Regions from separate parts of the Kitasatospora sp. NPDC051705 genome, predicted to be linked through region 4. Evidence: riboswitches for the same ligand, from Rfam matches in the RefSeq annotation. Region 4 holds a riboswitch; each other region holds the start of a gene.
What was found. Region 4 has a riboswitch for cyclic di-AMP ahead of ACIA8Q_RS18610 (NlpC/P60 family protein). Riboswitches for the same ligand answer to the same signal wherever they lie in the genome.
Positions count from the first base shown of each region.

Region 1: another riboswitch for cyclic di-AMP. It lies ahead of ACIA8Q_RS03880 (hypothetical protein); the one in region 4 lies ahead of ACIA8Q_RS18610 (NlpC/P60 family protein).
Region 2: another riboswitch for cyclic di-AMP. It lies ahead of ACIA8Q_RS04800 (transglycosylase family protein); the one in region 4 lies ahead of ACIA8Q_RS18610 (NlpC/P60 family protein).
Region 3: another riboswitch for cyclic di-AMP. It lies ahead of ACIA8Q_RS06645 (transglycosylase family protein); the one in region 4 lies ahead of ACIA8Q_RS18610 (NlpC/P60 family protein).

Region 1 covers NZ_JBITCO010000002.1:280,532-285,833, forward strand. Annotated here, with positions in the region: gene ACIA8Q_RS03860 (TetR family transcriptional regulator) at 1-119, shown strand, start outside; gene ACIA8Q_RS03865 (PPOX class F420-dependent oxidoreductase) at 191-628, opposite strand; gene ACIA8Q_RS03870 (alpha/beta hydrolase-fold protein) at 1,020-2,162, shown strand; gene ACIA8Q_RS03875 (MoaF-related domain-containing protein) at 2,289-2,618, opposite strand; cyclic di-AMP (ydaO/yuaA leader) riboswitch at 3,063-3,221, shown strand; gene ACIA8Q_RS03880 (hypothetical protein) at 3,230-4,486, shown strand; gene ACIA8Q_RS03885 (hypothetical protein) at 4,618-5,190, opposite strand.
Region 2 covers NZ_JBITCO010000002.1:512,103-517,404, reverse strand. Annotated here, with positions in the region: gene ACIA8Q_RS04815 (ATP-binding protein) at 1-275, shown strand, start outside; gene ACIA8Q_RS04810 (DUF397 domain-containing protein) at 619-882, opposite strand; gene ACIA8Q_RS04805 (hypothetical protein) at 1,453-2,394, shown strand; cyclic di-AMP (ydaO/yuaA leader) riboswitch at 2,789-2,990, shown strand; gene ACIA8Q_RS04800 (transglycosylase family protein) at 2,977-4,263, shown strand; gene ACIA8Q_RS04795 (hypothetical protein) at 4,567-4,767, shown strand; gene ACIA8Q_RS04790 (LacI family DNA-binding transcriptional regulator) at 4,892-5,302, opposite strand, start outside.
Region 3 covers NZ_JBITCO010000004.1:5,386-10,687, reverse strand. Annotated here, with positions in the region: gene ACIA8Q_RS06650 (cytochrome P450) at 1-970, shown strand, start outside; cyclic di-AMP (ydaO/yuaA leader) riboswitch at 1,181-1,351, shown strand; gene ACIA8Q_RS06645 (transglycosylase family protein) at 1,353-2,264, shown strand; gene eno (phosphopyruvate hydratase) at 2,507-3,793, shown strand; gene ACIA8Q_RS06635 (septum formation initiator family protein) at 3,912-4,397, shown strand; partial or broken gene ACIA8Q_RS06630 (DUF501 domain-containing protein) at 4,369-4,896, shown strand; gene ACIA8Q_RS06625 (Ppx/GppA phosphatase family protein) at 5,067-5,302, shown strand, end outside.
Region 4 covers NZ_JBITCO010000013.1:92,481-97,782, reverse strand. Annotated here, with positions in the region: gene ACIA8Q_RS18620 (hypothetical protein) at 1-1,065, opposite strand, end outside; gene ACIA8Q_RS18615 (NlpC/P60 family protein) at 1,242-2,288, opposite strand; gene ACIA8Q_RS18610 (NlpC/P60 family protein) at 2,516-3,658, opposite strand; cyclic di-AMP (ydaO/yuaA leader) riboswitch at 3,669-3,822, opposite strand; gene ACIA8Q_RS18605 (NlpC/P60 family protein) at 4,169-5,206, opposite strand.

The sequences.
Region 1 (5,302 bases), on a different contig from region 4:
TGGAGCAGTGGGCCTCCTCCGACGCGCCCGCCACCGGCCCGGACTCCCCGCAGGACCTCGGCGCGCGCTGCATGCGGGAGCTCACGGCCGGTTTGCGGCTCTGGGAACGGGTGTCCTGAAGCCCCCCCCGGGGGCGTGGCTCCGCCCCCGGCGCCGCTACGCCCTCGAACCCCCCGCCGGCTCCGGCGTGTCAGTCGCTCCGGCGGGCGGCGGCCGGCAGTGGTTCGACCCCCACGACCCGGCGGATCCGGGTGGGCTCGACGAACACGGTGACGCGCCGTTCGCCCGGCACGCCCCACTCGTAGCGGTCCGAGCCGAGGTACTTCCGGGCCAGGCGGTCCAGCTGGCGGTCCGCCTCCTCGCCGGTCACGAACTCCACGGCCCGGCCGTGGATCTGGACGCGGTCGTACGGGTCGTCCGGATCGGCGTGGGAGAGGCAGAGCCGGGGGTCGTGGCGGAGGTTGAGCTCCTTGACCCGCCCGACGGTGGTGTTGAAGAACACCCGGTCGCCCGCCAGGTCCACCCACATCGGCGTGACGTGCGGGGCCCCGTCCGCCCCGGTGGTCGCCACGTACCAGATCCGGGGCTCCCGCACCCGTGCCCGGATGTCGTCCGTCCAGCCGCCCATGGGTCGCCTTCCGTGTCGGTCCGTCTCGACCTGATGCACGCTCAGGGTAGGGGGTGCGTGGCCGGCGTGTCGGTAGGGCGGCGACGGTCGGCGCCGGGCCGTGGCCGTCGTCCGCCATCCCGCCGGCCCGGTCCGCCCGCGTGGTGACAACAGCTGACAGCTGACAGATTTCAGACGACAGATAACAGATAACAGATTTCAAACTCTGTCACCTGTTATCCGTTACCCGGAAACGACCAGCAGACTCCCCGTGACCTCCCAGCCGTCGTCAGCCTTCTCCCAGCCGGACGCTAGGGTTGATCCTCGCGCCCCGGCGGGGGGAACCGGGGTGACCTCCTCGGATGTCCCCAGCGGAGGGGACTGGAGTTCGAGGCGTGGGAGCAAGCAGGACATGGGTCTGACGAGCCACAAGGTGTTGGCGCTGACCGTATTGATCGCCGTCGTGATGATGGCCGGCACGGTCTGGCTCTGGCCCAGACTCGCGAGAGCGACCTGGCAGGCGGTCCTGGGGAGGATCGGCGCACTGCTCGCGACCCAGCTCGCGGTGCTCGCCGCGCTCGGCCTGGTGGCCAACAACTACTTCGCTTTCTACAGCAGTTGGGACGACCTGCTGGGCACCGGCGACACCGGACCGGTGGTCATCCACAACAAGGCGGACGCCTCCGGGCGCCTGCTCGTGGAGACGATCGGCCACGCCTCCGTCAAGGGCGGCGGCGCGATGGGCCGCGAGCCCGCCCAGTCGGGGGAGATCCGCAAGGTGCGGATCGACGGCGCGGTCAGTCGCCTCTCCACCGAGGGCTACGTCTACCTGCCGCCGCAGTACTTCCAGCCGGAGTACGCGCAGAAGCAGTTCCCGGCGGTGATCGTGAGCACCGGGTTCCCGGGGATCGCCGAGAACCTGATCACGCGCTTCAACTACCCCGGCGCGGCGCTCAAGCTGCTCCAGGAGGGCCGGATGCAGCCGACCGTCATGGTCCTGGTGCGCCCCTCGCCCGCCCTGCCGCAGGACACCGAGTGCGAGGACATCCCGGGCGGCGCGCAGTCCGACACCTACTTCACCAAGGACGTCCCCTCGGCGATCCAGGCGAGCTACCGGGTCTCCGCGGACCCGCAGGCCTGGGCCTTCATGGGCAACTCCACCGGTGGCTACTGCGCGCTCAAGCTGGCCATGCGCCACCCCGACGTCTTCCCGACGGCCGTCGCGCTCTCCGCCTACTACGACGCGGCGGACGACCCGACCACGGGGGACCTGTTCGGCGGCAGCAGCCAGCGCCGAAACGAGGCGAACCTGTTGTGGCGGCTGAAGAACCTGCCGCAGCCGAAGGTGTCCGTGCTCCTCGCCGGCACCAAGAAGGGCGACGGCGACTACCGGCGCGAGACCGAGGCCTTCGTCGACGCGGTGAAGGACCCGATGAAGGTGTCCTACAGCATGCTGGAGAACGGCGGCCACAACTTCGAGACGTGGAGCGCGCTGCTGCCCTCCTCGCTCGAGTGGCTGTCCCAGCACCTCAAGGTGCCCAACCAGACCGTCTGAGCCCCGGTCCGACCGGCCCAGGCCCGAGCCCGGCCCAGGCCCGAGCCCGGCCCAGGCCCGACCGACCCCTGACCGTAACGGCTCCGGACCGCAGCGGCCCCCGGCCGGACCGCCCGGACCGATCGGTCAGGCCACCCGCTCCAGGGTCCCGGTGTGCAGCTCGCCCACCCGGCCGCCCTCGCCCTCGAATGTCCAGAAGGCGCGGACCGTCAGCCTGCCGAGGTCCATCACGTGGCTGACGGTGATCCCGCTCTGCTCCGTCCAGCTGACGAAGTAGATCTCCGGCGCCACCTCGGCGACGTGCAGCCGCACGTCCTCCCACTGGCCCGCGGACTCGCCGAGGCCCTCCCAGCGCAGCCGCGTGCCGTCGGCCGAGTAGGCGTTGCGGAAGGCCGCGCCGTTGTCGGCCCGGAAGAGGTAGGTGCGGCCGGCGAAGGCGGGCAAGGGCGCGGTCATGGTGGGGCGGTACCTCGTTCCCGGTGGGGTGCGCACGGGTGGTCCGTGGGGTCTTGTGCACTGCGGAAGATGTCGGACCTCCAATTTATCCGACCGGGCGAGCCCGGCGGGTGCAGTTGTGCCGGGCGCGGCCGGGGGAGTCGGCCGCGCCGGAGGGCGCACCGGGCGGGCGCCCGCCGGACGTCCCTCGGCGGCACCGGCGAGCCGTCCTCCGGTCGCCGGGCGCCGGCGGCGCAGGCCGGGAGCCGGGTGGACGCCCGGCTCGGCCGAGGGGATGATCAACTCGACCGCCACGCAGCGTCGTTGATCGACACCACTGTGAGCTGCGCGACAACCCGCCCGGCAGAGTTGTCCGTTCACGGACGGTCTGCCTAGCCTGCAACGGCCGTCCGCCACGCGGACCCCGCCGCCGGGACGCCGAGTCCCGTCCACCCGCCGGCGGGCAACCGAGGACCACAGTGGACGGGAGCGGGGGAACCAAGGTCAGCGCCCGGCCCGCACGCTCTCCCGCGTGCGGGTCGCGGCTAGGGGTGAAGCCGCTCCCACCGGCGGCCGGGCAACTGCAGCCCGAACCCGACAGCTCACCTCGCAGGCGTCGCAGAGGACACCCCATGCACCAGCCTGCCCTCCGGCGCCGCACGCCGCGCCACGCCCGCCCGGCCCACCGGGGCCGCTTCGCCGCCCTCGCCGCCACCGGGGCGGTCGCCGTCAGCGGTGCCGGTCTGCTGGGCCTCCCGGCGACCGTCGCCGCCCACGCCGCCACCACCCCGACCGTCACCCAGGACCGGCTGGCCCCCGCGACGATGGTCGCCAACAAGGCCGCCACCGCCTCGCTGACCGTCCACTCCTCGGCCTGCGTCACCGCGAAGACGGTGGGTGTGGGCGTGCGCGACGCGCGCGGCACCAACCTGGACTTCCCCGGCAACCTCTCCAACGTGCAGATCTGCCCGAGCGGGCTGTCCTTCACCAGCGGTGCCCGCGCGCTGCCGGCCGGGACGTACAGCCAGTTCGGCTTCTGGCAGGACCTCGGCGGCGCCTGGCACAACCTGCCCTCGCAGCAGCTGGTGGTCTCCGGCACGGCGACCCCGACCCCGGCTCCCACCGCCACCCCGACGCCGTCCCCCACCAGCGCCCCCGGTGCCACGGCGAGCCCCTCGGCGGGCACCCCGGCCTCCCCGGTCGCGGGCAAGGCGCTGACCTGGTCCGACGAGTTCAACAGCTCGATCACCTGGGGCTCGCGCTGGGTCGGTGACAAGAGCACCGCCTACAGGTACGGGAACCACAACCCGGACGACAACAAGCTCGACCTGCTGAACAAGAACAACGTCAGCGTCGCCAACGGGGTCGCCACCTTCACGGCCGCGCCGAGCGGCACCACCCTGGAGAACGGCAAGCAGGCCTGGAACGCGGGCTTCCTGACCACCGAGGGCTCCAGCGAGGGCTTCCAGGTCAAGACCGGCGACTACGCCGAGACCCGGGTCAAGCTGCCGTCCGGTTCCGGTGCCTGGCCGGCCCTGTGGACCTGGAAGAACGGCAACGGGGAGATCGACTCCTTCGAGTACCACCCCGACAACCCGAACCTGCTGGAGCTGACCAACCACGTCAACCCCGGCAACGCCAAGTACTACACCGACGCCGGTGCCGTCGCGAAGGACCAGTGGGTGACGATCGGCACCTACTACGGCGCCAACTCGGTCGACTGGTACGTCAACGGCGTCAAGGTCTTCTCGGACGGCAAGGGCGTCGGCGCCAACTGGTCGGCGTACCTGATCCTCAACCTCTCGGTGTGCGCGGGGCAGTACCACCCGGCGCCGCAGGGGACCACGCCGCTCAGCATGGCCGCGGACTACGTCCGGGTCTACCGCTGACGCGTGAGCCGTCGGGTCCAGCCGCTCGGGCCCGACGGCTCACGTGATCACCGCCGGCAGCCCGTTCCCGGCTGCTGACGCCCGAGCGCCCGGGGCCGACCACTCGGCCCCGGGCGCTCGGGCGTACCGGCTCAGTCGTTGGTCGTCTCGACCACCCTGATCTCGAACGGCTTCCGGTTGTTGGTCTCGTCCTTGTCGTCCGCGCCGCGCACCGCGACCCAGCCGCCCTGGAGGGTGCCGAGCGGGAGGTCGGGGGAGAGGCGGACCGGGACGAGCGCGGTCGCGCTGCGCCCCGACTTCAGCCCCGCGGGGAAGACGCAGCGCACCCGGTGGCCGTTCTGGAACACCTCGCAGTCCTCGGGGAAGAACGGCTCCTCGGGGGTGACCCCCTCCGGCAGGGTGACCACGACGGTGAACGGCGAGGCGGTGGTGTCGGGGCCGCCGTTCCCGACGAATGCGTGGATCGTCGTGCTGCCACCGGGCGGAGCGGGGTCCGGGTCGATCCGGACCACCTCCAGGTCGGAGTTCGAGGGCTTGACCAGGGCCGCGCCGACGTCCACCACCGGCCGCGGCTCGGGGCGGCGCAGCGCCCAGGACGGCCCGGCGGCCAGCACCGCCACCGCGCAACCCGCCGCCACCACGGCGACCAGCCCGGCCCCACCGACCCCGCCGGATCCCCGACGCCCCGTGCTCCTGCGTTCCATCGCGACTCACCCGTGCCCTTGCGCTCCGGCGGCCCGCGCCGTCGCGCGCCGCGCCCGCACCCAGGGTGGCGGGGCGGCCGCCGGGGGCCCGGACAACCCGCCAGCCGTTCGC
Region 2 (5,302 bases), on a different contig from region 4:
AGCCCACCGCGGACGGCCGGCTGCCGATCCGAATAAGCCTCGTCCACCGCTCCCCCCAGGTGGTCTGTGCGGTGAGCGACCCGAGCAGCATCGGCCCGGTCGCCCGCGAGGCGGACTTCGTCGCCGAGTCCGGCCGCGGACTCCACCTGGTGGAGTCGTTCAGCCAGTCCTGGGGCTGGCACCCGCTGGGCAGCGGCAAGGTCGTCTGGGCCCTGTTCGAGGCGGAGCCGCTCGTCGGCTCCGAACTCGGTGGACGGCACCGGCGCTCGGCCTAGGGCCGGGCGGCGCGCGGCCGGCCGCCGACGGCACCGGGAGGACGGCACCCCGGGCCGCGCGGACCGGTGCGACGAACCGGGCGCGACCTCCTTACCGGCCCCGGCACGCCCCGCGGGCCGATCGGCCGCGGCGATCCGCCGAAGAGGCCGTGCGACACATTCCCGTGCAGTTCGGGCCGCGTGTTCCGGCGCCGGCGGCACGACGGAATTCCGGTGGAACACCGCTCGCGGCGGAATCCGGGCGGGCACCCCCGCGCCATTACCGGAAAGCGCACCGGAAAAGACAAAGGCCGTCGTGGTGTCAGCACCCACGACGGCCCCCCGATGGCGATGCGGCGGCCGGTCAGACCGCCAGGTGGTCGAACTCCCCGTCCTTGGCCCCCAGCAGCAGGGCGGCGATCTCGGCACGGGTGTAGATGAGCGCCGGACCTTCCGGGAAACGCGAGTTGCGCATCGCCACATCGCCCCCCGGCAGGGCCGCGAACTCGACGCAGTTCCCCTGGGAGTTGCTGTGCAGGCTCTTCTGCCAGACCACCCCCTTGAGGTCGGCGGCCGCCATCCCGTTGTAGGTGTCGTACGAGCCGTGCGTGTCCTGCGAGTCGTGCATAGAAATCTCCCGAAGAGCTCCGGAGTGGTCGTCCAGCGCGGCGCCCCCGGCACCCGCCGAACGAACGGACCGGCCCCGTACCGGCCCGGAACAACGCCTCACTTGACGCGATGATAGCTGCAGTGCACGTGCATCAGCACGGGACGTTGCAGGTGCACGATGCTTTTCACCGGCGGCCCCGAACTCTTCACGGACCCTTTTCCTGACGGTACGTAAACGGACATAGCCGACTGAATCGACGAAGTCCCGATAACCGGCCGTGAGCGGACCCCCGCTGAATGTTGATCTTCGAATGCCGGGAGTCGCACTCCTGTGACCCTCCGTCAGACGCATCGGACAGCACCTCCGCGCTGTGAGACATCTCACGCACCGCACGTGCAACGCGCAGCCCCGTCCGGGACGTCACGGCAACCACCGGAGCCCTTCCGGGGGTTGGGTGAGATATGTCCGCATTGCTGTGGATCCGCCCGGATCGGCACACGTCGCGCACCGCGCGCGCACCGCGGCCGCGCGGAACCCGAACGGCAGCCGACTGCAGGCCCGACCGGCCGATGTCCTACGATCTCCGGCATGAGCACCGCAGCCATCCCGGGCGCGCCACTGCCCGTCCGCACTCCAGGCTCCCGTGCGCGGGGGCGCCACCGCCGTCCCGAGCGCCCCGAGATTCCGACCGGCGCCCCGGCCCTGGTGCTGGCCGTGCCCGCGACCGCAGGGCCCGAGTCCCGCTCGGTCGTCGAGGAACTGCTGTCGATCGTCCGCAGCGAGCAGGCCGGCGTCCGCACCGCGGTCGGCTACCTCCCCGGTGGGAACACCGAGGCCGACGACAGCGAGGACCGCACCGTCGCCGAGCTCCTGGCCATGGCCGCCGAGGCCGGCCTGCCGGTGCCCGTCGTGGTCCCGCTGGTCCCCGGCCCGCACGGCTTCCTGACCGAACTCCACGCCCTCGCAGCGGAGTACGGCGCGTCCGTCACCGACGTGCTCGGCCCGCACCCGCTGCTCGCCGAGGCCGTCCACGTGCGCCTGTCCGAGGCCGGGCTGGCCCGCGCCGACCGGGCCAGGCTGTTCGCCATCGCGACCGCCGCGGACGGCGTGGTCCTGACCACCGTCGGCGGCGAGGAGGCCGCCGCGGCGGCCGGCATCACCGGCGTACTGCTGGCGGCCCGGCTGGCCGTCCCGGTCATCCCCGCCGCGCTCGACGTGCCCGGCTCGGTGGCCGCGGCCGTCAACCACCTCAAGGAGACCGGCTCCCTGCGCCCCGCGCTGGCCCCGCTGGTGATCGGCCCGGAGGCCGACTCCGAGCTGCTCGCGACGGCCGCCGAGGAGACGGGCTGCCCGTCCGCCGCTCCGCTGGGCGCCTACCCGACGGTCGGCCAGCTGATCGCCTCGACCTACCTGGCCGCGCTGCCGGCGCCCTCCCCGGAGGAGCTGGCCCAGGCCGAGGCGGAGGCCGCCGCGGAGGCCGCTGAGGGCACCCACGGCGCCCACGCCGCCGCCGGGGGGCCCGAGGAGTAGTAGCGGGACACCACGCGCACCGAAGGGCCCGGAACGGCTTCGTTCCGGGCCCTTCCGGCTTGCCCCGTACGGGAGTTAAGGCGTGAATAGGCGTGATGTCCGTTCTGTTGATGTTTGATCGGTTCTGCCCGGGGCGCGGGCCGGCGGCCGGGAATCGGCCGCGCCTCCCGCATCGCGGACGCGCCCGATCGCACCCCGACGCGTCGTCAGCCGTTTCCTGAGGAACGGCCAGTTGTGCGCACCCGTGGCGCCGTTGCGGGAAAACGATCATTTCGGATCATGACGGACAGCGGAAACGATCATTCTCGCCAAACCGTGATGCGCATCACAGTGTTTGCGGTTTGAACTTAAGTCTGCTTAACGTGCTCCCCGTTCGTGACCACACGGACCCAGTTCATCCGCAACGCCGAGTCCTGCCGTCGGATGCCCTGGCAGCGCGAAAACGCACCACGGCAGGAGCGGGGGACCCACAGGTAAGTCGCCCCGGACTGTTCCCAGGAACGGTTCAGGGCTAGGGGTGAAGCCGCGTCCACAGCGCGGCCGGGCAACTCCAGCCCGAATCCGACAGCTCACCTCGCAGGCGTGGGAGAGGACCACGTCTTCATGCTGCCCACCAACGGCACCCGTCTGTCCAGCCGCACCCGCCGCGTCATCGCCGCCATCGGCGTCGCGGGCGTCGGCCTCACGATCCCCTGCCTCACCACCGGCACCGCCTCCGCCGCCTCCGTCGCGACCTGGGACAAGGTCGCCCAGTGCGAGAGCAGCGGCAACTGGAGCATCAACACCGGCAACGGCTTCTACGGCGGCCTGCAGTTCACCTCCAGCACCTGGGCCGCCTTCGGCGGCACCGCGTACGCCCCGCAGGCCAACCTGGCCACCAAGGACCAGCAGATCGCCGTCGCCGAGAAGGTCCTCGCCTCGCAGGGCCCCGGCGCCTGGCCGGTCTGCTCGGTCCAGGCCGGCCTGACCAAGGGCGGCGCCCCGGCCGCCGTCGACACCTCCGCGGGCTCCACCGCCGGTGCTACGGCCGCCAAGCCCGCCCCGGCCGCCAAGCCCGCGCAGACCCCCGCCCCGGCCACCAAGCCGGCCGCGCCGGCCCAGGAGCAGACCTCCGGCGACTCCGCCAAGAGCACCTGGACCCAGAAGCACCAGGAGCAGACCCAGGGCGGCGCCCAGGCCGAGAGCGACGACTACACCGTCGTGGCCGGCGACTGGCTGTCCTCCATCGCCGACAAGCACAACATCGACGGCGGCTGGCAGCGGCTCTACGAGCTCAACCGCGGCACCCTGACCGACGGCCCGAACACCATCTACCCGGGCCAGCACCTGTCCTTCAAGGACGCCGGCCACGGCCGGCAGGCGGCCACCGCGACCAAGTCCGGCTCCGACTTCAGCTGGTTCGACCGTTCGAAGAAGTCCGGCCAGACCACCGACGGCGGTGCCGTGAACGCCAAGCCGGCCGCGCAGACCCAGGCCCCGGCCGCCCAGGCCCCGGCCCAGGCCGCCACCGGCAGCATGGCCGCCGCGGTCTCCTTCGCCGAGTCGAAGGTCGGCCAGGCCTACGTCTACGGCGGCACCGGCAACGGCGGCTGGGACTGCTCCGGCCTGACCCAGGCCGCGCTGCGCGCCGCGGGCGTCTCCATCCCGCGCGTGGCCGCGGACCAGGCCGCCGCCAGCACCCACGTCTCGCTGGACAACCTGCAGCCGGGCGACCTGCTGTTCTGGTCCAACAACGGCCAGGACTCCGGCGTCTACCACGTCGCGATCTACGTCGGCGGCGGCAAGTACGTCGAGGCCGCCAACCCGAGCTCGGGCGTGCGCGAGCAGACCGTCGCCAACTGGGCCCCGGACTTCGCCGGCCGGGTCTGAGGCACACCGGCGGGCCACGGGCGGCACGGCACAGCCGACGGCTGACGGCGAACAGCTGACGGCGAACAGCTGACGGCGAACAGCTGACAGATTTCAGATTTCAGATTTCAGCCGACAGATTTCATCATCTGAAACCCGTCATCTGTCACCCGCCCCCGTCGCCCGCCACACGGAACCCCCGGGGGAGAGCCCGATCGCTCTCCCCCGGGGGTTCCGGCGTACCCGCCCTCCGCCGGCCGAAGGTCATGGTCAAAGCCGGCCACACCGGGCATGCTGCTGCTCTGCACCCGAGGAGGAGCCACCATGGCCCAGGTCACCGTCACACTCGACGCCAACCTCGCGATCGACGCGATGCTGCTCTCCGGCACCAAGAACCCGCAGGACGCCGTCGAACTGGTCCTGCGGGACTACCTGGCCCGCGGCCGCCGCACCGGGACCCGGACCGGCGACCCCGCCGGCGACCGGCGGCTCACCCGCAGCCGCCCCACCGACCAGCAGGGCTGACCCGCCCCACCCGCCGCCGTCCGCGCCACCCCCGCACACGGCACACGGCACACGGCACCCATGCGAAACGGGCCCCGGGGAGCGGTCGCTCCCCGGGGCCCGTCGGCCGTCCACGGCCCGTCGCTCAGCGCGCGCAGGCCCCCGTCGAGCCCCGCATGACCAGCTCCGGCTGGAACATGAACTCCCCCCGCTGGGCCGCGTTGCCGCCGACCTCCTCCAGCAGCGCGTCCACCGCCGCCGTGGCCATCGCCTCGACCGGCTGGCGGATCGTCGTCAACGGCGGCTCGGTGAAGGCGATCAGCGGCGAGTCGTCGAAGCCGACCACCGACACGTCCTGCGGCACCGACAGCCCGCGCTGGCGCACCGCCCGGATCGCCCCGAGGGCCATCATGTCGCTGCCGCACACGATCGCCGTGCAGCCCTTGTCGAGCAGCGCCCCGGCGGCCGCGTGCCCGCCCTCGACGCTGAACAGGGTGTGGTGGACGAGGTCCTCGGCCTCCTCCGCGCTGCGCCCGAGCACCTCGCGCATCGCCGC
Region 3 (5,302 bases), on a different contig from region 4:
GTTCACGCCGCGCCGGGTCGCGGAGTTCGAGCCGCGGGTGCAGCAGCTCACGGACCGCCTGATCGACGGCTTCGCGCAGCGCGGGTCGGCGGACCTGATCCACGAGTTCGCGTTCCCGCTCCCCATCTACGCGATCTGCGACATGCTGGGCGTGCCGGCCGAGGACCAGGACGACTTCCGCGACTGGGCGGGGATGATGATCCGGCACGGCGGCGGCCAGCGCGGCGGCGTGGGCCGGGCGGTGAAGCGGATGCGGGCGTACCTGCTGGAGCTGATCCACCGCAAGCGGGCGGACCTGGGGGACGACCTGATCTCGGGCCTGATCCGGGCGAGCGACCACGGGGAGCACCTGACCGAGAACGAGGCCGCCGCGATGGCCTTCATCCTGCTGTTCGCGGGCTTCGAGACGACCGTCAACCTGATCGGCAACGGGACGTACGCGCTGCTGCGCAACCCGGAGCAGCGCAGGCTGCTGCAGGAGTCGGTGGCGCGCGGCGAGAGCGCGCTGCTGGAGACCGGGATCGAGGAACTGCTGCGCTACGACGGGCCGGTGGAGCTGGCGACGTGGCGGTTCGCGACCCGGCCGGTGTCGATCGGCGGGGTGGACATCCCGGTGGGGGACCCGGTGCTGGTGGTGCTGGCCGCGGCGGACCGGGATCCGGCCAGGTTCTCGGACGAGAACACCCTGGACCTGGCGCGAACGGACAACCCGCACCTGGGTTTCGGCCACGGGATCCACTACTGCATCGGGGCCCCGCTGGCCCGGCTGGAGGGCCGGAGCGCGCTGGCCACGCTGCTTTCCCGGCTGCCGGATCTGCAGTTGGCGGAAAGCCCGGAGAATCTGCGCTGGCGCGGTGGCCTGATCATGCGGGGACTGCGGGAACTCCCGGTGGAATTCAGCCCGGAGAGCCGTTCCCCGCACGCGCCGCCGGCCGTCCTCCGGGAACCTTCCGACCCTCCGACACGCTGACTGGGTGTCGCCGGCGGCCGTTGGAGGGGTGGCTGAACCTCCATCAATCCGGACATAGCCGCACGGTTGGTGGGCGATCGAGCGCGGGCCGTGATTTCTGTGTGATATCGGTGATATGAGCTTGTGATTGGTCTGAGGATCTGTCTACTCTCCCTGGAGTTCGCAGCTGCGGACCTCGTGCGCGGGACGCCGAATCCTGCCCGCCGCGTCACGGGAAACCGACCAGAACCCTGGGCAGGGGCGGGGGAACCAGGTTTGTTGCCGTTTCCCCACGGCTTGGGGTGAAGCCGCCCGAGCGGAATCGTTTCCGCTGACGGCGGCCGGGCCACCTCCCGGTCCGAACCCGACAGCTCACCTCGCAGGCGTGCGGAGAGGGACCTTCATGCTGTTCGTTGGAACTGGCCGCCACCGTCGTCGTACCCAGGCCGAGAAGGCCATCGCCGTCGCCGGTGTGGCCGGCGTCGGACTCGCGATGCCGATCCTCACCGCCACCGGCGCCTCCGCCGCCCCGGCCTCCGCCTGGGACTCCGTCGCGCAGTGCGAGAGCGGTGGCAACTGGAGCATCAACACCGGCAACGGCTTCTACGGGGGCCTGCAGTTCACCTCCGGCACCTGGAAGGCGTACGGCGGCACCGCGTACGCGCCGCAGGCCAACCAGGCCAGCAAGGGCCAGCAGATCGCCGTCGCCGAGAAGGTCCTCGCCTCGCAGGGGCCGGGCGCCTGGCCGGTCTGCTCGCAGAAGGCCGGCCTGAGCAAGGGCGGCGCGCCGGCGAGCGTCGACACCTCCTCGGACGACAAGCCCGCCGCCGCGAAGCCGGCCGCCAAGCCGGCCCAGCCCGCGGCCAAGCCGGCGCAGCCCGCCGCCAAGCCCGCCCAGCCGGCCGCCCCGAAGCCGGCCGCCCAGCAGCCCGCGCCGCAGCAGGCGCAGCCGCAGGCCCCGGGCTTCTCCGGCAAGGCCGGCTGGGACGCCGACGCGAAGGTGTTCTGGTACCAGAACAACGGCACCTGGTACTGGACCAGCCACCAGAGCGTCTACCAGCAGTTCGCGCCGCAGGCCGCCGCCCCGCAGCACTACGCGCCGCAGGCCGCCCAGCCCGCTCCGGCCGTGCGCACCGCCCCGGCCGCCGCGCAGGGCGGCCACGACTACACCGTCCGGTCCGGCGACACGCTGTCGACCATCGCCGCCGCCCAGGGCGTCACCGGTGGCTGGCAGTCGGTCTACGACGGCAACCGCGGCACCGTCGGCGGCGACCCGAACCTGATCATGCCCGGCCAGGTCCTGCACCTCGGCTGAGCCGCTCCCGCCCGCCGGGCGGAGGGGGGCGGGGATCCGTCCCCCTCCGCCCGGATTCGGGCCGGTTCGCCCGGGCGGGCGGGTGAACTACCGGTGGGTAGTGCGGCCACACGCTGAGACGGGACCGAGGCCAGCGTGGCCCCGGGGGCCCGGGCGGTTAGGCTCTGGTCGTAACGACTCCGCAATCGTCCCGCCGGCAGCACCAACGTCAGCCGGACCCTGCTTCCGCAAGGAGATGCCTCGTGCCGTCCATCGATGTCGTCGTAGCCCGTGAGATCCTCGACTCGCGTGGCAACCCCACGGTCGAGGTCGAGGTGGGCCTCGACGACGGCAGCACCGGCCGTGCCGCTGTCCCGTCGGGTGCCTCCACCGGAGCCTTCGAGGCCCTGGAGCTTCGCGACGGCGACAAGAACCGCTACTTCGGCAAGGGCGTGGAGAAGGCCGTCCTGGCCGTCATCGAGCAGATCGGCCCGGAGCTGGTCGGCTACGACGCCACCGAGCAGCGCCTGATCGACCAGGCCATGCTCGACCTGGACGCCACCCCGGACAAGTCCTCGCTCGGCGCCAACGCGATCCTCGGCGTCTCGCTGGCCGTGGCGCACGCCGCCTCCGAGGCCAGCGACCTGCCGCTGTTCCGCTACCTGGGCGGCCCGAACGCCCACGTGCTGCCCGTGCCGATGATGAACATCCTCAACGGCGGCTCGCACGCGGACTCCAACGTCGACATCCAGGAGTTCATGATCGCCCCGATCGGCGCGGAGTCCTTCTCCGAGGCCGTCCGCTGGGGCGTCGAGGTCTACCACACCCTCAAGGGCGTGCTGAAGGAGCGCGGCCTGTCCACCGGCCTCGGCGACGAGGGCGGCTTCGCGCCGAACCTGGACAGCAACCGCGAGGCCCTGGACCTCATCACCGAGGCCATCCAGAAGGCCGGCTACGTGCCCGGCCGGGACGTCGCGCTGGCCCTGGACGTCGCCGCCTCCGAGTTCTACAAGGACGGCGCCTACCAGTTCGAGGGCAAGGCCCTCTCCGCCGCCGAGCTCATCGAGTACTACGCCGAGCTGGTCGCCGCCTACCCGCTGGTCTCCATCGAGGACCCGCTGGACGAGTCGGACTGGGACGGCTGGAAGGCCATGACCGTCAAGCTGGGCGACAAGGTCCAGCTGGTCGGCGACGACCTGTTCGTCACCAACCCGGCCCGCCTGGCCAAGGGCATCGAGACCGGCACCGCCAACGCGCTGCTGGTGAAGGTGAACCAGATCGGTTCGCTGACCGAGACCCTGGACGCCGTCGAGCTGGCCCAGCGCAACGGCTACCGCTGCATGATGTCGCACCGCTCCGGCGAGACCGAGGACGTCACCATCGCCGACCTGGCCGTCGCCACCAACTGCGGCCAGATCAAGACCGGTGCCCCGGCCCGCTCCGAGCGCGTCGCCAAGTACAACCAGCTGCTGCGCATCGAGGAGATCCTCGACGACGCCGCCGAGTACGCCGGCCGCGGCGCCTTCCCGCGGTTCAAGCACGAGGGCTGAGACCGCGAGGTCGCGCAAGCCTGACCGGTGCCCCGCCGTTCACCCCGTAGGGTGGACGGCGGGGCACCGTCGCGACCAGGAGGGGATACGGGAGATGGCAGGCTGGAGGATCCCGGGCTTGGCGGCCCGGCCTCGGTTCACGAGCCGGGCGACCGTCCTCGTCCTGGTGCTCTGCTCGCTGGTGGCGATCCTCGCCTACCCGACGCGGCAGTTCATCTCCCAGCGCGCCGAGATCTCCGCCCAACGGGCGAAGGCCGACCACGCGCGCCAGCAGGTCGAGCAGCTGCGCCGGGACAAGGCCCGCTGGCAGGACCCGGAGTACGTCAAGGCGCAGGCCCGCGCCCGGCTGCACTACGCGATGCCGGGGGAGACCCCGTACATCGCGGTGGACCCGGCCGGCCAGGCCGCCGCCCAGCCCTCCGCGTCCGCCGCCGGCCCCGGCCCCTCCGAGGGCTCGGCCACCGGCCCGGTGAAGGCCGCCAAGCCCTGGTACGCCAGCATCTGGGACTCGGTGGACGCCGCCGACACCGCCGCGCTGGCCCCCGCCACCCCCCGTCCGCTCCCACCGTCCCCCGCTGGAGACACCTCCCCCCATGACCACTGAGAACCACCCCAACGTCTCCGACGCCGACGTCGCGGCCATCGCCGCCCAGCTCGGCCGGGTGCCGCGCGGCCTGCGCGGCGTCGCGCACCGCTGCCCCTGCGGCAACCCGGACGTCGTGGAGACGGCGCCCCGGCTGCCCGACGGCACGCCGTTCCCGACGCTCTACTACCTGACCTGCCCCAAGGCCGCCTCGCTGATCGGCACCCTGGAGGCGGACGGCGTGATGAAGGACCAGACCGCCCGGCTCGCCGAGGACCCGGAGCTGGCCGCCGCCTACCAGAAGGCGCACGAGGACTACATCGCCCGCCGCGACGCCATCGAGGTGCTGGAGGGCTTCCCGAGCGCCGGCGGCATGCCGGACCGGGTGAAGTGCCTGCACGTGCTGGTCGGCCACTCGCTGGCGGCCGGCGAGGGCGTCAACCCGCTCGGCGACGAGGCGATCGGCATGCTGGAGGACTGGTGGGCCAAGGGCCCCTGCGTCTCCCCGGCCGAGGTCGAGGCCGCGGGCGCGCGGGTCGCCCGCAACCGGGCCAAGGAGCAGGACCACCAGGCCGTCATCGAGGCCAAGCAGCAGCTCACCGCCGAGCGCGCCGCGAAGCGGCTCGCCGCGGAGGAGACGGCCTCCGGCGGGGCCGCCGCCGGTGACGCCGAGGGGGAGTCCGAGTGAGCATGACGCGCGTGGCCGCGATCGACTGCGGCACCAACTCGATCCGCCTGCTGGTCGCCGACCTGGACCCGGAGACCGGGGAGATCACCGATCTCGACCGCCGCATGATCGTCAACCGGCTGGGCCAGGGCGTGGACCAGACCGGCCGGCTGCACCCGGACGCGCTGGCCCGCACCTTCGCGGCCTGCCGCGAGTACCGCGAGGTCATCGCCGGCTTCGGCGTCGGCCCGGAGCGCAC
Region 4 (5,302 bases):
GCGCCCCAGCGCGGCCACCTCGTCCAGCCAGAGCCGGGTGAACCCGTCCAGGCCCACGCCCAGTTCCGAGCGCAGCAGCCCGTCCAGCCACCGCTCCCGGTCCTCCCCCGGCCCCGCGGCGGCGACCGCCCGGTAGAACGCCACCAGGCGGTCGGCCCCGTACCTGCGCGCCAGCAGCTCGCAGGCCAGCCAGGCCTGTTCGTAGGCCTGCGCGATGCCGTCGGCGCCCGCGGCGAACGCCCCGTCGGCCGGCAGCGCGGTGGGCAGCCGGCCCGCGGCGACGTCCCGGGCCAGCTCGGGCGCGATCTGCTGCGGGCTGCGGCCGGAGCCCCGGTAGGCGGTCCAGTCGGCCACGCCCTCGGAGAGCCACAGCGGCGTCCAGGGCCGGGTGTCGGCCCGGGTGGCGACGTGGGTGGCCTCGTGGGTGACGACCACCTGGCGGCCGAACCCGCTGAGCCGCCCCCACGCCTCGGGGTTGACGGTCACCCGGTCCGCCGGGGTGCGCCGGGGCGCGCCGGGGGCGGCCACGGTGACGGCGGCCATGCCCGCCCAGCCGGCCGGATCGCCCTCCAGCAGCCGGGCGAACTCGGCCTCCGTCGTGGTCAGTTCGAGCAGCAGCCGGCCGGCCCAGGCGGACCCCCAGACCTCGCTCACGGCGGGTACCGCCCGGTCGGCCACGGTGACCAGCTCGGCCGGGTCGGGCCCGCCGGCGAGCGCGAGCACCAGGCAGTGCGCGCCCGGCGCGGACCGCACGGTGCCGAGGTCCCAGAGCGCCGGGGGCCCGCTCGCGGCCTCCTCCCGCTCGACCCGCCAGCCGCCCCCGCCCCGGCCCCCGGCCTCGCCTCCGCCACCGCCTACGGCCCCGAGCCGGTCCCGGACGAGGGTGATCCGGCGCGGGTGGACGACGGGGTACTCGTCGTAGCCGGTGATCCGGACCGCCAGGTCGGCGGCGGCGGTCAGCCCGTCCGGTCCGGCGGCGGCACCGAGGACCAGGTTGCGGTACTCCGCCACCGCCTCCGCCGGGCCCGACCGGGTCGGCAGCGTCCGCGCCCGCTCGGCCAGCACCGCGGCCACCTCGGCACGCCGGTCCGCCGCCTGCCGGGCCGCCGTCTGTGGAACCGGGGGCGCCGGAGCGGCCGGCGGCAGCGACAGCTGGGCCAGCCCGCCGACCGCGAGCAGCAGCGCGGCTCGCCGCGACAGCCCGCGGCGGGGTATGTCGACCGGATCGGACGGCGGCGGGCTCAGAGCCGGACCACCCCGGCGACCGGCATCGCGTTGACGCTCTCGTAGCGGACCTTGGCGCCCGGGTAGGGGGCGTGCACGATCACCCCGCCGCCGGCGTACATCCCGACGTGGTGCATGTCCCGGTAGAAGATCACCAGGTCTCCCGGCCGCGCTTCGGAGAGGCTGACCCGCTGGCCGGCGTACGCCTGGGCCTGCGAGGTGCGCGGCAGGGTCACTCCGGCCTGCCGCCAGCTGTAGTACATCAGACCGGAGCAGTCGAAGGCGCGCGGCCCGGTGGAGCCGTAGACGTAGGGCGAGCCGATCATCCGCACCGCGGCGGCCAGTGCGGCCGCCCCGCGCTCGGAGGCGGGCGGGGCGCTGCCGAGGTCCAGCCGGTCGGTGCCACGGGTGGCCCGCTGCTCGGCGTCCCTGGCGTCCTGGGCGGCCAGCCGGGCGCGCTCGGCGGCGCCCAGGCTGTTGAGCAGCCGCTGCGCCTTGGCGAGCCGCTGCTGGACCTGCTGCTTGCCCTCGGCGAGCGAGCGGCGGGCCTGTTCCAGTTCGGCGAGCTTGCCGGAGGTCTCGGTGCGGCGCTGGTCGAGCCGGCGCTGGCGGGTGACCAGCTCGTGCAGGGTCTCCTGCTGCCGCTCGGCGGCCTGGTCCAGGGTGCGGGCCCGGGTCAGGTAGCCCTCGGGGTCGGTGGAGAGCATCAGCTGGACGGTCTGTGCCAGGCCGCCGCCGCGGTACTCGGCGCCGGCCACGCTCGCCAGGTCGCCGCGCAGCTGGTTGAGCTGTTCCTGGCCGACGGCGATCTCGCCCTGGAGGGCGGTCGTCTCGCCCTGGAGGCGCTGCTGGGCCTCCAGCGCGGCGTTGTACCGCTCGGACGCCTGCTCGGCCTCGTCGTAGAGCTGTTCGACCTGCGCCTTGACGTCCTTGCGGCTGGGCGGCTCGGGCGCCCCGGGGGCGGCCTGGGCACTGCCGCCGGTCGTGACGCCCAGGGCGGTGGTGGCGGCCGCGGTCAGCACCAGCGCACGGGCGAGCAGTTGGGAACGGCGGTGCACGGGCATGGCGGCGGCGGCTCCAGTCCTGCGGCACGGCCCCGCCGCCGCACCCGGTGGGCGGTCTGGAAGCGGGAGTCCGGTGGCAGACGTTAGCGAGTCCGGGCAAGCGAGTCCAAACCCCTCCGGACCCGAATATTCGACCACCAATCGGACATCCGTCCGTGCCCGGTGGAAAAGCCGCAGGCCCGGCCCTCCGTGACGGAGGGCCGGGCCCGGGTGCTCCGGAGCGGGGATCAGACCCGCACGATGGAGGCCAGCGGCATGTTGGAGACCGCCTCGTAGCGCACCGACGCACCCGGCTTGGGCGCGTGCAGCACCTGGCCGTTGCCGGCGTAGATCCCCACGTGGTGGGCGTCGCTGTAGAAGATGAGCAGGTCGCCGGGCTGCGCCTGGGAGAGGTCGCTGCCGATCCGGGTGCCGGCACCGGCCTGCTCCTGCGAGGTCCGCGGGAGCGACACGCCGGCCTGGTTGAACGCCCAGACCATCAGGCCCGAGCAGTCGAACGAGCTGGGGCCGGTGGCGCCGTAGACGTACGGCGAGCCGACCTTGGTGGCGGCGATGGACAGCGCCGCGGCACCGCGGGAGCTGCCGGCGGCGACCGGCTTGGGGGCGGGCGCCGAAGTGGTCGGGGCGCTCAGGTCGGTGCGGTTGCTGTCCCGCGAGGAGCGGTCGGCGGCCTGCTGCGCGGCCTGCTGCTGGGCGGCCTTCGCGGCGGCGTCGGCCTTGGCCTTGGCCTCGGCGGCGGCCTTCTCCTCGGCCGCGCGGAGCGCCTGGCGCTCCTGCTCGGTCAGCGTGTTGAGGAGGTCCTGCGCGGCCTTGAGCTTGCCCTGGACCTCGTCCTTGGCGGCCTTCAGCTGCTGAGTGGTGGTCTCCATCTCGGCGAGCTTGCCCTGGGCCTCGGTGCGCACCTGGTCGAGCTTGCGCTGCTCGTCCTGGAGCTGCTTCAGCTGCCCCTTCTGGGTGTCACCGGCCTGGTTCAGCGTGCCGGCCTGGTTGAGGAAGTTGTCCGGGCTCGCGGAGAACATCAGCTGGACGGTCTGGGATATGCCGCCGTTGCGGTACTGCTCGCCGGCGATCTCGGCCAGGCCGCCCTGCAGGTCGGTCACCTGCGCCTGCTGCCGCGCCACCTGGTCCTGCAGGCCGGTGACCTGCTTCTGCAGCTCCTGCTGCTTCTCCTGGGCGGCGTTGAGCTTCTCGGTGGCGACCTCGGCCTGCTCGTTGAGCTGGTCGACCTGCTCCTTGACCTGGTCCTTGGTCGGCTGCGGGTCGGCGTGGGCGCCGGACTGCGCGGACAGCGCGACCGCCGCGGCGGCGACACCGGTCAGGATCGACACCCGGGCGCGGCCGGCGGGCTTGGGACGACGATGGGACGCCACGAAGGCGGGCTCCTTCTTCCTACGTCCGCCTACCGGGTGAGCTGACGGGTTCGGGCCGGAAGCGGGCCCTACGGCGCCTCACGGCCGTTCCACCGGCCGACCTGACGCCGATTCACCCCGGAGGAACGTGGTTCCCCGGCTCCGCTCCACAGCGCCCCCGACCACTGGGCTCCCCGCCGGGCGGCCCTTCGGCCTGCCCCGCTGCTTCGCGAACTCGACGGAAACCACCGCCGCCACCCTGGCTGGGCGATCGACAGTGCGGTGGTTCGAGGCACGACCCTAGTAACTGAACCGTGATCCGTTCAAATCCTTGTCAGAAAAAAGATGGAAGAAGACCCAAGTTCATTTGTGAATATGACCGATGGTGATCACCACCGCACGCAAAGCTGATCGGCTTTCACCGCAAGGCCGTTCAGGAACCCGGGGCGCGCAGAAATCCGAACGCCACCCCCGGTCGGGAGTGGCGGGGATCACAGGGCCGGCGACGGCCCCGCGGCGGCTGTCCCGCCGTCAGACCCGGCGGATGGTGTTGATCGGCATCGCGTCGGCCTTCATCACCTTCACCACGTCACCGGTGTGCGGGGCGTGCACCACCATGCCGTTGCCGATGTACATCCCGACGTGGTGCCGGTCGCTGCCGTAGATCACCAGGTCGCCCGGCTGGGCCTGGTCCAGCGAGGGCACCCGGGTGCCGACGTTGCCCTGCTCCTGCGAGGTGCGCGGCAGCGAGACGCCGGCCTGGGCGTACGACCAGACCATCAGGCCCGAGCAGTCGAAGGTGGTCGAGCCGGTGGCGCCCCAGACGTACGGCGAACCCTGCTTGCTCATCGCCTTGGCGACGGCCACGGCCGCGTACCCGCTCGCGGGCGGCAGGCTGCTGAGGTCGACCCGGTCCGCGCCGCGCGAGGCCCGGTCGTCCTGCGCCTGCTGGGCGCGCAGCGCGGCCCGCTCGGAGGCGCTGAGCGAGTTCAGCAGGTCCTGGGCGGCCTTGAGCTTCTGGTTGACGTCCGACTTGGCCTGGTTCAGGTCCTTGGTCGTGGAGTCCAGCGAGGCCAGCACGGCGGCGGCCTCGGCCTTCTCCTGGTCCAGCCGGCGCTGCTGGTCCAGCAGCCCCTTGAGCGCCTCGGCCTGGCTGGTGCTGGCCTGCTGGACGCTGGAGGCCTTGTCCAGGTACCCGGACGGGTCGGAGGAGAGCATCAGCTGGACGGACGGGTCGATGCCGCCGGTGCGGTACTGCTCGCCCGCCACCTCGGCCAGGCCCGTCTGCAGCTGGGTCATCTGCTCCTGGCTGCGGGCCACCTGGTCCTGCAGCTGGTCGGCCTGCTTGCGGAGCTGGTCGGACCGCTCCTTGGCGCCGTTGTACTTCTCGGCCGCCTGCTCCTGCTCCTGCTGGAGCTGGTCGATCTGCGCCTTGACGTCCGTCTTGTTCGGCTGGGGCGCGGCGTGCGCGGCCACCTGGGCGGAGAGGGCGACCGCGGTCGCAGCAGCAGCGGTGAGCACGGAGACCCGCGCGCGGCTCGGCTGCTTGGGACGGCGGTGGGAGGCCAAGGACCGGCTCCTTCTTCCATCGGCCTCACCCGATCAGGTGAGAATCCGGAAAATAGGTTTGACGCCAGACCCTAGTGAAGATCCAAGGGATTTTCC